3 regions of the Streptomyces sp. NPDC030296 genome follow, and region 3 is predicted to be linked to each of the others. Evidence: riboswitches for the same ligand, from Rfam matches in the RefSeq annotation. Region 3 holds a riboswitch; each other region holds the start of a gene.
The links. A riboswitch is a leader RNA that binds a small molecule or an ion and turns the genes downstream of it on or off. The one in region 3 is predicted to bind cyclic di-AMP.
Positions count from the first base shown of each region.

Region 1: it holds a riboswitch for cyclic di-AMP, as region 3 does, so the genes downstream of both, ACZ4Z3_RS18795 (M23 family metallopeptidase) here and ACZ4Z3_RS38465 (M23 family metallopeptidase) in region 3, are expected to answer to the same signal.
Region 2: it holds a riboswitch for cyclic di-AMP, as region 3 does, so the genes downstream of both, ACZ4Z3_RS29855 (transglycosylase family protein) here and ACZ4Z3_RS38465 (M23 family metallopeptidase) in region 3, are expected to answer to the same signal.

Region 1 covers NZ_JBVICQ010000006.1:132,917-138,207, forward strand. Annotated here, with positions in the region: gene ACZ4Z3_RS18785 (M16 family metallopeptidase) at 1-551, shown strand, start outside; gene ACZ4Z3_RS18790 (M16 family metallopeptidase) at 548-1,936, shown strand; cyclic di-AMP (ydaO/yuaA leader) riboswitch at 2,162-2,334, shown strand; gene ACZ4Z3_RS18795 (M23 family metallopeptidase) at 2,347-3,132, shown strand; gene ACZ4Z3_RS18800 (GntR family transcriptional regulator) at 3,321-4,034, shown strand; gene ACZ4Z3_RS18805 (HPr family phosphocarrier protein) at 4,225-4,506, opposite strand; gene ACZ4Z3_RS18810 (bifunctional acetate--CoA ligase family protein/GNAT family N-acetyltransferase) at 4,689-5,291, shown strand, end outside.
Region 2 covers NZ_JBVICQ010000011.1:161,749-167,039, forward strand. Annotated here, with positions in the region: gene ACZ4Z3_RS29845 (cytochrome P450 family protein) at 1-819, shown strand, start outside; gene ACZ4Z3_RS29850 (transglycosylase family protein) at 1,006-2,034, shown strand; cyclic di-AMP (ydaO/yuaA leader) riboswitch at 2,217-2,415, shown strand; gene ACZ4Z3_RS29855 (transglycosylase family protein) at 2,420-3,106, shown strand; gene eno (phosphopyruvate hydratase) at 3,529-4,809, shown strand; gene ACZ4Z3_RS29865 (FtsB family cell division protein) at 4,947-5,291, shown strand, end outside.
Region 3 covers NZ_JBVICQ010000021.1:54,092-59,382, reverse strand. Annotated here, with positions in the region: gene ACZ4Z3_RS38470 (aldo/keto reductase) at 1-664, opposite strand, end outside; gene ACZ4Z3_RS38465 (M23 family metallopeptidase) at 774-1,826, opposite strand; cyclic di-AMP (ydaO/yuaA leader) riboswitch at 1,837-1,992, opposite strand; gene ACZ4Z3_RS38460 (SpoIIE family protein phosphatase) at 2,041-2,781, opposite strand; gene ACZ4Z3_RS38455 (hypothetical protein) at 2,817-3,233, opposite strand; gene ACZ4Z3_RS38450 (GTP cyclohydrolase II) at 3,403-4,035, opposite strand; gene ACZ4Z3_RS38445 (MarR family winged helix-turn-helix transcriptional regulator) at 4,232-4,750, opposite strand; gene ACZ4Z3_RS38440 (dihydrofolate reductase family protein) at 4,880-5,291, shown strand, end outside.

The DNA of each region.
Region 1 (5,291 bases), on a different contig from region 3:
GCGACGCGGCCGACCTGGCCCTCGCCATCCTCGGCGGCGGCGAGTCCTCCCGCCTCTACAACCGGCTCGTGCGCCGCGACCGCACGGCGGTGACGGCCGGGTTCGGTCTGCTGCGCCTGGCCGGCGCCCCGTCCCTGGCCTGGATGGACGTCAAGACCTCCGGCGACGTCGAGGTGCCCGTCATCGAGGCCGCCGTCGACGAGGAGCTCGCCCGGTTCGCCGCGGAGGGCCCCACGGCCGAGGAGATGGAGCGCGCCCACGCCCAGTTGGAGCGCGAGTGGCTGGACCGGCTCGGCACGGTCGCGGGCCGCGCCGACGAACTGTGCCGCTTCGCGGTCCTGTTCGGTGACCCCAAGCTCGCCCTCACCGCCGTCGACCGGGTACTCGACGTGACCGCCGAGGAGGTCCAGGAGGTCGCCAAGGCCCGCCTGCGGCCCGACAACCGCGCGGTGCTCGTCTACGAACCCGTCGACGACGCCGACGACGAGGCCGAGAGCGCGGCGACGGACGCCGACGCGACCACCGACGAGAACGAGGAGTCGGCGAAGTGACCGAGCTCGCGACCATGGACTTCCACCCGCAGCCCCAGGCCGGCGAGGCCAGGCCCTGGGCGTTCCCGGCGCCCGAGCGCGGCACCCTGGACAACGGCCTGACGGTGCTCCGCTGTCACCGCCCCGGCCAGCAGGTCGTCGCCGTCGAGGTTCTCCTCGACGCCCCCCTCGACGCCGAGCCCGCCGGACTCGACGGCGTCGCCACGATCATGACGAGGGCCTTCTCCGAGGGCACCGACAAGCACTCCGCCGAGGAGTTCGCCGCCGAGCTGGAGCGCTGCGGCGCCACCCTCGACTCGCACGCCGACCACCCCGGCGTCCGCCTCTCCCTCGAAGTGCCCGTGTCGCGGCTGGGCAAGGCGCTCGGTCTGCTCGCCGACGCCCTGCGGGCCCCCGCGTTCGCGGACAGTGAGATCGAGCGGCTCGTGGCCAACCGGCTCGACGAGATCCCGCACGAGACCGCGAACCCGGGCCGCCGGGCCGCGAAGGAGCTCTCCAAGCAGCTGTTCCCGGCGGACTCCCGCATGTCCCGCCCCCGCCAGGGCACCGAGGAGACCGTGGCGAGCATCGACTCCGCCGCCGTACGCGCCTTCTACGAGCGGCACGTCCGCCCGGCGACGGCCACCGCCGTGATCGTCGGCGACCTCACCGGCGTCGACCTCGACGCGGTGCTCGGCGACACCCTGGGCGCCTGGACGGGCTCCCCGGCCAAGCCCCGCACCATGCCGGCGGTGAGCGCCGACGACACCGGGCGCGTGGTCATCGTGGACCGTCCCGGCGCCGTCCAGACGCAGCTGCTCATCGGCCGCGTGGGCGTCGACCGGCACGACCGGGTGTGGCCGGCCCAGGTGCTCGGCACCTACTGCCTCGGCGGCACCCTCACCTCCCGCCTGGACCGCGTCCTGCGCGAGGAGAAGGGCTACACCTACGGCGTGCGCGCGTTCGGCCAGGTGCTGCGCTCCGCGCCCGACGGCTCCGGTGTCTCGATGCTCGCCATCAGCGGTTCCGTGGACACACCGAACACCGGTCCGGCGCTCGACGACCTGTGGACGGTGCTGCGCACCCTCGCCGCCGAGGGCCTGACCGACGCCGAGCGGGACGTCGCCGTGCAGAACCTCGTCGGGGTCGCCCCTCTCAAGTTCGAGACGGCAGCCGCCGTGGCGAGCACCCTGGCCGACCAGGTCGAGCAACACCTGCCGGACGACTACCAGTCGACGCTGTACCGACAGCTCGCCGCCACCGGCACCGTGGAGGCCACCGCGGCCGTCGTGAGCGCCTTCCCGGTGGACCGTCTGGTGACCGTCCTCGTCGGTGACGCCGCGCAGATCGAGGAGCCGGTCAGGGCCCTCGGGATCGGCGAAGTCACCGTCGTACCCGCCGAGTAGAAGCCGAGGGCAACCGGCTCGCGGGCGGGCAGGCCGACGAGGGGCCCCGGTGACGGAAGTGTCACCGGGGCCCCTGTTTGCCCGTATTGCTCGCATTGATGGGGGAGGTTGCACGTCTGACCTGTGGCGTATGCCTCAAAACCCGTGATGCGTTTGTTATTTCGGAGGCGGCCCGCTTAGCGTCGGTCCGGCTGTTCGCCAGCAGTTCGCCGCACCCGCGGCACCGGACAGTCATCGCCGAGTCCCCCACGGCGCGAGCCAGGGGAGCCGGGGACCCACCGCAGTCCCTGGGGTGAATCGGGTGCCCTTCGCGAGCTTCGCGAAACGAGGGGTGTCCGTAGGAGACCTTCCTGCTCCGAACCCGTCAGCTAACCCGGTAGGCGAGAGGGAAGGAAAGGATCAGCCACTCCATGGCGTTCACCCGCGCTCCCGGGAAGCACCGCCGTCCCGGCCGCGTGAAGCGCACGACCACGAGGACCGTGGGCGTCGCCGCTCTCACCACCACCGGTGTCGTCGGCACCGTCGCCGTCCCGGCGCTCGCAGCGGAGCCCGCCCCCGAGCAGACGGGGCTGAACCAGATCATCGTCCTCGGTGACACGGTCGCCGAGCAGGTCGACGCCCAGGCGGCCGCTCAGCAGCAGGCCGCCGAGGTGGCCGCCGTCAAGCAGAAGGCGCAGGAGGAGGCCCGCAAGGCCGCCGCCGAGAAGGCGAAGCAGGAGCGCGCCGCCGCCGAGGAGCGCGAGGAGATCAAGGCACGTGCCGCCCGCGCCGCCGAGCGCGAGCGCCTGAACGCGTACGTCTCTCCCATCACCGGCTCCTACATCTCCACCGGCTACAAGTCGGGCGGCGCCGTCTGGTCCTCCGGCAGCCACACCGGTGTCGACTTCCACGCCGCCTCCGGCACGCCCGTCCACGCCGTGGGCGCCGGCACCGTCGTCGAGGCCGGCTGGGGCGGCGCGTACGGCAACAACGTCGTGATCAAGATGAACGACGGCACGTTCACCCAGTACGGCCACCTGTCGTCCATCAGCGTCTCCGTCGGCCAGACGGTCACCCCCGGCCAGCAGATCGGCCTCTCCGGGGCGACCGGCAACGTCACCGGCCCGCACCTGCACTTCGAGGCCCGCACGACGGCCGAGTACGGCTCGGACATCGACCCTGTCGCGTACCTGCGCTCGCACGGCGTGAACGTCTGACGAAAGCCTCACCGCTTCAGGAGGCCCCGGCTCACCGAGCCGGGGCTTTCCTTGTTGCGGCGTACCCGCTGTCCAAAAAATATCCATGGATTCCGGCCCGCCATCGGAAATTCCGGCCCGCTGCAATAGAGTCAGCTGAACACACGTCAATCAATGACGTTTCACGGGGATTAAGGCGGAGGTCGGTCATGCGTATTCCGGCGCACTCGGTATGCACGGCGATCCGTGATGACATCGTCGCGGGTGTCTACGAGCGCGGCAGCCGCCTCACCGAGGAACTGCTCGCCCGCCGCTACGGCGTGAGCCGCGTCCCCGTGCGCGAGGCACTGCGCACGCTGGAGGCCGAGGGCTTCGTGGTGACCCGCAGGCACGCGGGCGCGTGCGTCGCCGAGCCGACCGAGCAGGAGGCATCCGACCTGCTGGAGATGCGCATGCTGCTCGAGCCCCTCGGCGCCGCCCGCGCCGCCCAGCGCCGCACGGAGGCGCACCTGAAGGTCCTGCGCGGCCTGGTCAGGCTGGGCCAGGAGCGGGCCAGGCGGGGCAACAGCGAGGATCTGCGCTCCCTGGGCGGCTGGTTCCACGAGACGCTCGCCCAGGCCTCCGGGAGCCCTGCCCTGACCTCGACGCTCGCCCAGCTACGGCACAAGATCGCCTGGATGTACGCGGTCGAGGCGCCGGCCAACCCCGTGGAGTCCTGGGCCGAGCACGGCGGCATCGTGGACGCCGTGGCCCGCGGTGACAGCGAGCGCGCGCGGACGATCACCGCTCTGCACACCGAGCGGGCCACCTCGGCGCACCGGCTGCGCTTTCCCGGCCGGCCCGCGACGCCGGAGCGTCCCGACCGACCGGACCGTGTGAGGACTTCGCAACACCCCGTAAACACGCCGAGTCTGCGGCATTAACACGAGGGCCGTATACAAAGAAGGTATGAATTCGAGGGGCGTAATTTCTGCTGCCCGCGGACGGATTTAACGACGTCGCGGACAGATTTATCCGACCCCTCTGCCCAGGGAAATGCGAAGGGCTCGCCCGATAAATCGGACGAGCCCTTCAGTGCTGCCGCGAGTGGCCTTCCGGCCGCTGCCGCGTGGGTCAGACCGTCTCGGGGAGCTCCTCGAGGCCCTCGGCGACGAGCTTCGCCAGACGGTCGAGCGCGGCGTCCGCGCCCTCGGCGTCGGAGGCGAGGACGACCTCCTCGCCGCCCTGGGCGCCCAGGCCCAGGACCGCCAGCATGGAACCGGCGTTGACGGGGTTGCCGTCGGCCTTGGCGATCGTCACGGGGATACCGGAGGCCGTGGCGGCCCGGACGAAGATGGAAGCGGGGCGGGCGTGGAGGCCCTCGGCCCAGCCGACGTTGACGCGGCGCTCAGCCATGTGATGCTGCCCTTCAGGTGTGTCTCGGGTACCTCGAAGAGGTCTAGACCGGGTTGTCTAGACCAGTTTCCCATATCGTGAAGCGTCACCGGAACGGGCCCACGGCCTGACCGCGCACCGGCTGTCGTGATTCCCCAGACTGCCCCGCGCCGTCGTCGGACGCGAGCCGTACTCTGGGGCCCATGCAGACCTCGTCGGACCGGCACGAGTACCCCGCCCACTGGGAGGCCGACGTGGTGCTGCGCGACGGCGGCACCGCACGCGTCCGGCCCATCACCGTTGATGACGCCGAGCGTCTGGTCAGCTTCTACGAGCAGGTCTCCGACGAGTCGAAGTACTACCGCTTCTTCGCGCCGTACCCTCGCCTGTCCGCCAAGGACGTCCACCGCTTCACGCACCACGACTTCGTGGATCGGGTGGGTCTCGCCGCCACCGTCGGCGGCGAGTTCATCGCCACCGTACGCTATGACCGGATCGGCCCCGACGGAATGCCCGCCTCGGCCCCCGCCGACGAGGCCGAGGTCGCCTTCCTCGTCCAGGACGCCCACCAGGGCCGCGGCGTCGCCTCCGCCCTCCTCGAACACATCGCCGCCGTCGCCCGCGAGCGCGGCATCCGGCGCTTCGCCGCCGAGGTGCTGCCCGCCAACACCAAGATGATCAAGGTGTTCACCGACGCCGGGTACCAGCAGAAGCGCAGCTTCGAGGACGGCGTCGTACGCCTGGAGTTCGGCCTGGAGCCCACCGACCGCTCCCTCGCCGTGCAGCGCGCCCGGGAGCAGCGGGCC
Region 2 (5,291 bases), on a different contig from region 3:
CCGCTGCCCATCTACGCGATCTGCGACCTGCTCGGCGTCCCCCGCGAGGACCAGGACGACTTCCGGGACTGGGCGGGCATGATGATCCGGCACGGCGGCGGGCCGCGTGGCGGGGTCGCGAGGTCGGTGAAGAAGATGCGCGGCTATCTCGCGGACCTCATCCACCGCAAGCGCGAGGCGCTGCCCGCCGAACCCGGCCCCGGCGAGGACCTCATCTCCGGTCTCATCCGCGCCTCGGACCACGGTGAGCACCTCACCGAGAACGAGGCCGCCGCCATGGCCTTCATCCTTCTGTTCGCCGGTTTCGAGACCACCGTCAACCTCATCGGCAACGGCACCTACGCCCTCCTCACCCACCCCGAGCAGCGCGCCCGCCTCCAGACCTCCCTCGCCGCGGGCGAGACCGCCCTGCTGGAGACCGGTGTCGAGGAACTCCTCCGCTACGACGGGCCGGTGGAGCTGGCCACCTGGCGGTTCGCCACGCGGCCGCTCACCGTCGGCGGGCAGGACATCGCCCCCGGCGACCCGGTGCTGGTGGTCCTCGCGGCGGCCGACCGCGACCCCGCCCGTTTCGCCGACCCCGACACCCTCGACCTGTCCCGCCGCGACAACCAGCACCTCGGCTACGGCCACGGCATCCACTACTGCCTGGGCGCGCCCCTCGCCCGCCTGGAGGGGCAGACCGCGCTGGCGACGCTCCTCACCCGCCTGCCCGACCTGCGGCTCGCCGCCGACCCGGCGGACCTGCGCTGGCGCGGCGGGCTCATCATGCGCGGACTGCGCACCCTTCCCGTCGAGTTCACACCGCGTCAGGGCTGATGAACGGCCTGTGCCCTTATCAGGATCAGCGGCCGAAGGTGACGCACCCTCAAGTTCGTGATCTTCACGTGATCTCCGCTGCATTAACTTGTGACAACTGATCGTCTACGGCTACGTTCACACGTCAGTGCGAAGGGTCGTCACATCCCTCGCACAGATCTCTGCTGTCGCGTGAAAGGCAACCGCATGCTCTCCGGGAACGGTCGTCACCGTCGCCCCCGTCAGGCTCCGGCACTCCTCGTCGCGGCGGGAGTGACCGGCTCCGCCATCGCCATCCCGCTCCTCGGCGCCACCGGCGCGAGTGCGGCCAGTGGAACCACCTGGGACCAGGTGGCGGAGTGCGAGAGCGGCGGCTCCTGGAGCGCGGACACCGGGAACGGACGCTACGGCGGCCTCCAGATCTCCCAGGCCGACTGGGAGAACCACGGCGGCCTCGACTACGCGACCAGCCCCGACCAGGCCAGCCGTTCGCAGCAAATCGCGGTCGCCGAGAGGATCCTCGACGACCAGGGTGTGGGCGCCTGGTCGACCTGCGGACTCCTCCACAACCTCGACGGCGACTCCGCCTCGGCCGACGTGAACACCGGGGTGGCGGGCGATTCGTCCAGCTCTGGTGATTCGTCCGGTTCGTCCAACTCGTCGGGCATCTCCACCAAGTCCAGCGACTCGTCTGATTCCTCGGAGTCATCTGACTTGTCCGGTTCGTCGGATTCGTCCTCTCGTGCCTCCGGGGACTCCGCCAAGGCCGACGCGGACGCGGGCGACTCCTCCGAGTCCGCTGAGTCCTCGGGCTCCGGCCGCGTCGGCGGTTCGCAGGAATCCGGCAGCTCGGCCGAGGTCGACGCCAAGAATGGCGACTCGGACAACTCCACGCCGGGCGACACCCCTTCCACCAGCGGCGATGCCGACGCCGGCACCGGTCGCCACCGTGGCGCCAGCGCCGAGGAGGGCGTCCACACGGACGTGGCCGACTCCCGTGGCGACGCCTCCACCGGCCGTCATGCCTCCCGTGGCGGCGACGCGTCCCGCGAGGCTGTCGACGGCTCGTACACCGTCCGCCCCGGGGACAGTCTGACGGCCATCGCCGACTCCCTTGAGCTGACCGGCGGGTGGCGGGAGCTGTACGCCGAGAACGAGGGCACGGTCGGGACCGACCCGGACCTCATCCTTCCCGGTCAGACCCTGGAAGTCGGTGCCGAAACGGGCGAAAAGTAGCGGCAGTTCGGGTCACGGTTCGCCCCTTAATGCCCGTTTTGATCTCGGTGGGAGATGAATCACAGACCCCCTGATCGTCTTTGAAATTCGGCGAATCACGTGTTTACGGTCGTGACCGCTCGCCACAGCGGGCCCCTGCGGTCGTCACGCCGAATCCTGCCGACGGCCGCTCGGAACAGTCGTCGCGTCAAGCGCCGTAGGCAGGAGCGGGGGACCCAAGGTTTGTGCCGGGTCCGGCGGTTGAGGCCCTTGGGGTCACACCGCCGGCACCGGCTCGGGGTGAAGCCGCATCACGTGAGCCGAAAGGCGAGCGGGTGCGGCCGGGCAACTCAACCGGCCCGAACCCGACAGCTCACCTCGTAGGCGTCGGTGAGGGGATCACTCCATGCTGTTTTCCAGCAAGGGCAAGCACCGCCGTCCGTCCAAGACCGCCCGCGCCATCGCCGTCGCCGGTGTCACCGGCGCCGCCGCGATAGCCGCCCCGCTCATGGCGGCCGGCAGCGCCTCCGCCGCCACCGCGTCCGAGTGGGACGCCGTCGCCCAGTGCGAGTCCGGCGGCGACTGGACCATCAACACCGGCAACGGCTACTACGGCGGTCTGCAGTTCTCGGCCTCCACCTGGGCCGCTTACGGCGGTACGCAGTACGCCTCCACCGCCGACCAGGCCAGCAAGGCCCAGCAGATCGCCATCGCCGAGAAGGTCCTCGCGGGCCAGGGCAAGGGTGCCTGGCCGGTCTGCGGCAAGGGCCTGTCCGGCGCCTCGTACGACGGTGCCGCCGCCTCCTCCGGCAACTCCGGCTCGAGCCCCTCCTCGTCCTCTTCCTCCTCGCAGAAGAGCACCCAGGAGACCCGCGCCTCGCGTTCCTCCGAGCGCGCCACCGTCGAGACCCCGACCGGCAAGAAGGTCAAGAAGGGCGACGGCGAGTACAAGGTCGTCAAGGGCGACACCCTCAGCAGCATCGCCGCGAAGAAGAACGTCAAGGGTGGCTGGGAGAAGCTCTTCGAGCTGAACAAGGACATCATCGACGACGCCGACTTCATCTACCCCGGCCAGCAGCTCCACCTGAGCTGACGGCCGGTTCCGGACGGTCGCCGCGGCCGGGCCCCTGGGGTCCGCCGCGGCCTGGCCGGGACCGCGGTTCGGCCGGGCCGAAAAAAAGGCCGCTCCCCGGCTGAACCGGGGTCCGCTCACAGCCGTGTCCTCCTGAGTGAAGACCTCGTGAGGGCCGTCCCCCGTCCCCACGGGCTCCCCGCCCCGGTGCGCATTCCCCCGTACGCACCGGGGCGGGGTTTTTCTGTGTCCGGGGCCGTCGCGCTCCCCCTTCTGTTCACTTTCCTGCCCACCCCCCTTTGTTCCGAGCTGGAACAATGGGTACGGTCTGTCTGTCCACGGGACGGTCGGTCGGCTGCCGACGGCCCCGGGGCGGTTAGGCTCTAGTCGCACGGCCCCCGTGGCCCCGCACCAACGCGTCACATCCCAAGAAGGAGATGCTCGTGCCGTCCATCGACGTCGTCGTAGCCCGGGAAATCCTGGACTCCCGAGGCAACCCCACGGTCGAGGTCGAGGTCGGCCTCGACGACGGCAGCACCGGTCGTGCCGCCGTCCCGTCCGGCGCCTCCACGGGCGCCTTCGAGGCCATCGAGCTCCGTGACGGCGACCCGAACCGCTACCTCGGCAAGGGCGTCGAGAAGGCCGTCCTCGCCGTGATCGAGCAGATCGGCCCGGAGCTGGTCGGCTACGACGCCACCGAGCAGCGCCTGATCGACCAGGCCATGTTCGACCTGGACGCCACCGACAACAAGGGCTCCCTCGGCGCCAACGCCATCCTCGGCGTCTCCCTCGCCGTCGCCCACGCCGCCTCCGAGGCCAGCGACCTCCCGCTCTTCCGCTACCTGGGCGGCCCGAACGCGCACCTGCTGCCCGTTCCGATGATGAACATCCTGAACGGCGGCTCGCACGCCGACACCAACGTGGACATCCAGGAGTTCATGATCGCCCCGATCGGCGCGGAGTCCTTCTCCGAGGCGCTGCGCTGGGGCGCCGAGGTCTACCACACCCTCAAGAAGGTCCTGAAGCGCAAGGGCCTGAACACCGGCCTCGGCGACGAGGGCGGCTTCGCCCCGAACCTGGACTCCAACCGCGCCGCCCTCGACCTCATCCTCGAGGCCGTCAACGAGGCCGGCTACACCCCCGGCGAGCAGATCGCCCTGGCGCTCGACGTCGCCGCCTCCGAGTTCTACAAGGACGGCGTCTACGTCTTCGAGGGCAAGGAGCGCACCGCCGCCGAGATGACGGACTACTACGCGGAGCTCGTCGACGCGTACCCGCTCGTCTCCATCGAGGACCCGCTGTTCGAGGACGACTGGGACGGCTGGAAGACCATCACCGAGCGCCTCGGCGACAAGGTGCAGCTCGTCGGCGACGACCTGTTCGTCACCAACCCCGAGCGCCTCGCCCGCGGCATCGAGGAGGGCGCGGCCAACGCGCTGCTCGTCAAGGTCAACCAGATCGGCTCGCTCACCGAGACCCTGGACGCCGTCGAGCTGGCCCAGCGCAACGGCTTCAAGTGCATGATGTCCCACCGCTCCGGCGAGACCGAGGACGTCACCATCGCCGACCTCGCCGTCGCCGTGAACTGCGGCCAGATCAAGACCGGCGCCCCGGCCCGCTCGGACCGCGTCGCCAAGTACAACCAGCTGCTGCGCATCGAGGAGATCCTCGACGACGCCGCGGTGTACGCCGGCCGCAGCGCCTTCCCGCGCTTCAAGGGCTGACCTGCTCGCCACGGGCACAGCAAGGGCTGACCCCGTAGGGCGGCAGTAGGAAGCGTCGCACGTACGTCCCCGTACCCGGTCCCGTACCGTGTGCGGGGACGTACGCACGTTGGGCCCGTAGGAAGGGGAAGTGGGACATGCCCGTGAAGGACCGGGACCGTTTCTCCACCGCGACCCGGCTGAAGCTGCTCGGTGAGCAGACGGCCGCCCGGGTCTACCGCTCCCAGACCCGGCGCCAGGCGCGCCGCTCCCGGCTCACCGGCCGGGCCGCGCTGCTCGCCCTCGTCCTCTGCTCGATGATCGTGGCCCTCGCCTACCCCATAAGGCAGTACGTCTCCCAGCGCGCCGAGATCGCCGACATGCGGCGCCAGCGCCAGGAGGCGCGCGAGCGCGTCGAGGAGCTGCGCGACCTCAAGGCACGCTGGCAGGACGACGCGTACGCCGAGCAGCGCATCCGGGAGCGGCTGCACTACGTCATGCCG
Region 3 (5,291 bases):
ACTTGCCGGTGAGGAAGCCCTTGGCCAGGGCGAAGTAGGGGACTGCGGAGAGGCCCGCGTCGGCGGCCACCGACTGGAGGGCGCCCTCGTAGGTGTCGCGGGAGACCAGGTTGTAGTGGGGCTGGAGCGCCACATAGCGGGCCAGGCCCTCGCGGGCCGAGAAGTCCAGGGATGCCTGGAGGCGCTCGGGGGTGATGTTGGACGCGGCGATCGCGCGGACCTTGCCCGCCCTCACGAGGTCGTCGAGGGCGGTGATGATCTCCTCCACGGGCACCTCGGGCCTGTCGAAGTGCGTGTAGTAGAGGTCGATGTGGTCGGTGCCCAGGCGGGCCAGCGAAGCGTCCGCGGCGGCCTTGATGGTGGCGGCGGAGAGGCCCTGGTACTCGGGGTGCTGGCTGACCTTCGTCGCGATCACCACGTCGGCCCGGTTGCCGCGGGCCTTCACCCACCTGCCGATGATCGTCTCGGACTCACCGCCCGTGTTGCCGTCGACCCACGCGGAGTAGGAGTCGGCGGTGTCGATGAAGTTGCCGCCGGCCTCGGCGTAGGCGTCCAGGACGGCGAAGGACTCTGTTTCGTCCGCCGTCCAGCCGAAGACGTTGCCGCCGAGGGAGAGCGGAAAGACCTCGAGGTCGGACGTGCCCAGCTTGCGAAGAGAAGTCATGTGTTGCTTCAACCACCCGGTCCGACGGTCGCATTCCGGGTGACATGACGGACGCCGCGTCAGGCCTTGGCCTCACGCGGCGCCACATTCGTCTCGGGCGGGGCCGAGGTCAGACGGTCAGGCCCTTGCTGCGCAGCCACGCCGCCGGGTCGATGCCGGTGCCCGAGCCGGCCGTGTGGACCTCCAGGTGGCAGTGGGCGCCGGTGACGTTGCCCGTGGCGCCGACGCGGCCGATGACGTCGCCCGTGCCGACCTTCTGGCCGACGCTGACGCTGATGGAGGACTGGTGGGCGTACCAGATCTCGGTGCCGTCGTCGAGCGTGAGCACGGTCTTGTAGCCGTACGAGCCGTCCCAGCCCGCCTGCGTGATCGTGCCGCTGTGGACGGCCTTGAGGAGGGTGCCCGTGGGGGCGGCGAAGTCGAGGCCGGTGTGGTAGCCGGAGGACCAGTAGGGGCCGGCCTGGCCGAAGGTGGAGGTGATCGTGTACGAGGAGGTCGGCAGCGTGTACTGCTTGGCCAGGGCGGCCAGGCGCTCGGCTTCCTTCTTCTTCGCGGCCTCTTCCTCCGCCTTCTTCTTGGCGGCGGCCTCCTTGGCCTCGGCTTCCTTCTTCTCCTCGGCGGCCTGGTCCGCGGCCTTCTTCGCGGCGGCGGTCTGGGCGGCCTCGGCGGCCTTCAGGTCGAACGCGTCCTGCTGGGACTCGGCCTGCTGCATGATGCGCGCGCGCAGCGCCTCACCGGCGTCGGTGGTGCCCTGCTGGGTGTCGGCGGCGATGAGGCCGGCCTGGCTGAGCGGGGCGGTCGAGCCCTCGGGCTCGTCGGCGGCGTCATCGTCCTCGAAGACCGAGCCCACGTTCGGCATGTCCGGCATGGAGATGGCCACCGGGGCCTTGCCGCTCTGGGCGCTGGCCATGCCGGCGCCACTGACGGCGGCTATGACGCCGACGCCGAGAACCGTGGAGCTACGGGCGAACCCGCCACGCTGCTTGGTCTTGGCCACACGGTGCCGACCGCGGACGGGGCGGAGGGACTCCGCGGTGGGGTTCCACTCCTGGAAGGGGCCCTCGTTCTCGCTGTCGTAGCTGCCGAAGCCGAAGGTCTCTGGTTCGCCGCTGCGTTGGCTCGGCACGAACGGGGCTTCGGTCGCGGACCGGTTGGACGCCACGTGGGGCGTACTCCTTTCCTTCCTTCGCCTACCGGGTTAGCTGACGGGTTCGGAGCGGAAGGTCTCCTACGCGCGTAAACCGAACGTGCTCCCACGGCGGTTTGCGCGCGATTCACCCCAGGGTGGTGGTTCCCCGGTTCCCTACGGGATTCGGCGCGTGAGCACGGAGCCGCCTCTTGTGACGGCTGGGACGACCGCGCTGCGTTATCGAACGTTAATAGACGCGGGGGCGGCATTCCAAGCGATTCTGAATGATCGTTCGGCTTTCTGCGCTGGACTTACGGGTCATCAGCGGTGGAAAACGGGCGAGTTGACCCCGCCTCGGACGCTCCAGTCGCGCTGACGGTGCGTCAGTTGTAATGCGGAGGGGGTTCGGGTGGGCACGCTCAGTGAAATTCCTCAGGGGCGGTGCGCGGCCAACAGCGCCATGTCGTCCGCGGCTCCGTCGCCGGTGTGCTCGCGGACCTCTTCGGCGAGCGTCGTCACAGGGCGCGCGGGGCGGGGAAGTACGGCCGGCGAGCCGGGCGGCCGGGTCGGAGAAGACGCCGTCCGCGTTCCGCGCCTCGGACAGGCCGTCCGTGGAGAACAGCAGCGTCGCGCCGGCCGGGAACACGACCTCCTCCGCGCGGTCCGGCCAGGTGCCCAGCTCGTCGAGGCCGAGCGGCAGCGCGGTCCACGGGGTGTCGAGGGTCCCCAGAGCGCCGTCGGCGTGGAGCAGCAGCGGAGCCGGATGACGCCGGTTGAGATACGGCCCAGTCCGGCGCCGGGCGGGAACTCCGCGAGGACGGCCGTCACAAACCCCTCGTACGGCACGGTGGGGTCCCGCCGCGCGGGGGTCCCGCCTGGTGACCTCCCGTGCGAGCGCCCGCTCCAGCCGCTGGGCCACGGCCTCCAGGGTCGACTCCTGCTCGGCCGCCTCCCGGAACGCGCCGATCAGCACGGCCACCGCCGCCACCGCGCCGAGCCCCCTGCCGCGTACGTCCCCCGCGATCAGCCGTAGACCGTGGGGGGAGTTCTGCACCGCGTACAGATCGCCGCCGATCGAGGCCACGCCCTGCACGGCCTCGTACCGCGCCGCGATCTCCAGCCCTCCCCGATCCGCTCCTGGGGCCTCGGCAGGACGGCCCGCTGCGCCGCCTCCGCGATCTCGCGGGCCGTGGCGAGGCGGGCGTCACTGCGCCGGACGAGTCGGTTGACGGCCACGGCCAGGACGGCGACGGTGGCGACGGTCGAGATCTCGGTGAGCGCGTCCGCCTCGGTCGAGATCTCGGTGAGCGCGCCCTCCTCGCCCACGCTGCTGTACCGCGGTCTGCGCCGCGGTGAAGAAGGGGACGGCCCTGAGTCACGCGGCATGAAGTGGTCGTAGCAGAGGCCGCTGACGACGAGGAGGACGGGCAGGAACCGCACGAGGGCGCGGGCGTAGCCCAGGGCCTGTCGTTTGGATCACGCCTGGGCCGCGGGGCGTGGCACGCGCGTCACGCCCCGCTCACCGGAGCAGTCAAGGCACCGTTGCCGAAGTCGGCATGATCCAAACGAAAGACCCCAGAGGCCCCCCGCCGGCGTCCCGGCCGGGCGTTCAACCCGCCGTCAGTTCCGCCAGGGGCAGGGTGTGCTGGGTGGTGAGGACCTTCGCCCGGAGGTAGCGGACGTTGTGGGCGGTGGTGAAGACGCCGGTGGGGACGCGGTGCCGGACGCCGACGCCGAGGTCGCGCAGTTGCCGCGCCTTGTCGGGGTTGTTGGAGAGCAGGTCCAGCTCGTCGATGCCGAGGGCGCCCAGCATCTGGGCCGCAGCCGTGTAGTCGCGGGCGTCCTCCGGCAGCCCTAGCGCCGTGTTCGCCTCGTAGGTGTCGAGGCCCTGGTCCTGGAGGGCGTACGCGTCGAGCTTGTTGTAGAGGCCGATGCCGCGGCCCTCCTGGCGGAGGTAGAGGAGCACCCCGCCCTGGTCGGCGATCCGCTCCACCGCCTCGCGCAGCTGGGGACCGCAGTCGCAGCGGGCCGAGCCGAAGACGTCGCCGGTCAGGCACTCGGAGTGCATCCGGACCAGCGGGGCCGTGCCGGGGGCGGGGTCGCCGACCACGATCGCCAGGTGCTCACGGCCGTCGACGAGGCCGTGGAAGGTGACCATCTCGGCGTCGACGCCGTAGCCGTCCTGGAAGCGCAGCGGTACCCGGACGCGGGCACGCGGGGTGGCAGCGGGGAAGTCGGGCATGCGGGTTCTCCGGTCCTGGGTGTGACTGCCGCTGTGCTTCAGTTTTGAATCACAGCGCTCGCCGCGACCCTATCCCCTGCTTCAAATTTCAAGCAACCAGTAGGCAACCAGTTTTGGGATGCGTCACATTGAAGGGATGGGGGGAATAAAGGCCGCCCCCTCATCCCTCGTCACCGGGCGACAGGGTCGGGCGGGGTCACTGGCCCGAGGGGCAGGAGCGGCGGCGCCACGGCAGGTCGTCGGGGCCGTTCTGCTGGGCCTCCTCCCCCTCGATCGCCGCCGCGATGGCCGAGCAGATCTCCTCGAACTGGCCGACCTGCTCGGGGGTGAGGTGGTCGAAGACCGCCTTGCGGACCGACTCCACATGCCCGGGCGCCAGCCGCTCCAGCAGGGCGAGGCCCTCGTCGGTCAGGACGGCGATGCTCCCGCGCTTGTCCCACTGGCAGTTCTCGCGCCGGACCACCCCGTCCTTCTCCAGCCGGGTCACGACGTACGTCAGCCGACTGCGCGTGATCTTCGCGTGCTCGGCGAGATCGGTCATCCGCATACGCCGGTCCGGCGCGTCCGAGAGCACGGCCAGCACCGCGTAGTAGAGGTGCGGCATGCCCGCCTCCTGCTGGAGCTGCCGGTCGAGCGCGTCCTCCAGGAGCGTGCTCGCGGCGAGGTAGGCGCGCCAGGCACGCTGTTCCTCGGGGGTGAGCCAGCGGGTCGTCATACGTACAGTGTAGTTATTGTTTAAAAGTTGAACCACGCCCGGCCGGTCAGCCCGTCGTTCCAGCCCGTCAGCCCGTCGTTCCAGCCCGTCAGCCCGTCACTTCAGCCAGCCAGACCAGGGAGCGTCTCCATGCCCCAGCCCTATGTCCTGTTGTCCGCCGCCGTCTCCCTCGACGGCTACCTGGACGACACCGGGCCCGAGCGGCTGCTCCTGTCGGGCCCGACCGACTTCGACCGGGTCGACGAGGTGCGCGCGGCCAGCGACGCCATCCTGATCGGCGCCGGCACCCTGCGCACCGACAACCCCCGGCTGCTGGTGAACTCCCCCGAACGGCGCGCCGCCCGCGTCGCCGCCGGCCTGCCCGAGTACCCGCTCAAGGTCACGGTCAGCGCGTCCGGCGATCTGGACCCGAACGCCCAGTTCTGGCACACCGGCGGCGAGAAGGTGGTGTACACCACGGACAAGGGCGCGGAACACCTCCGCACGCTGGGCCTGCCGACCGGCCCGGCCGGCGTGGACGTGGTGTCCGTCGGCCCCGACC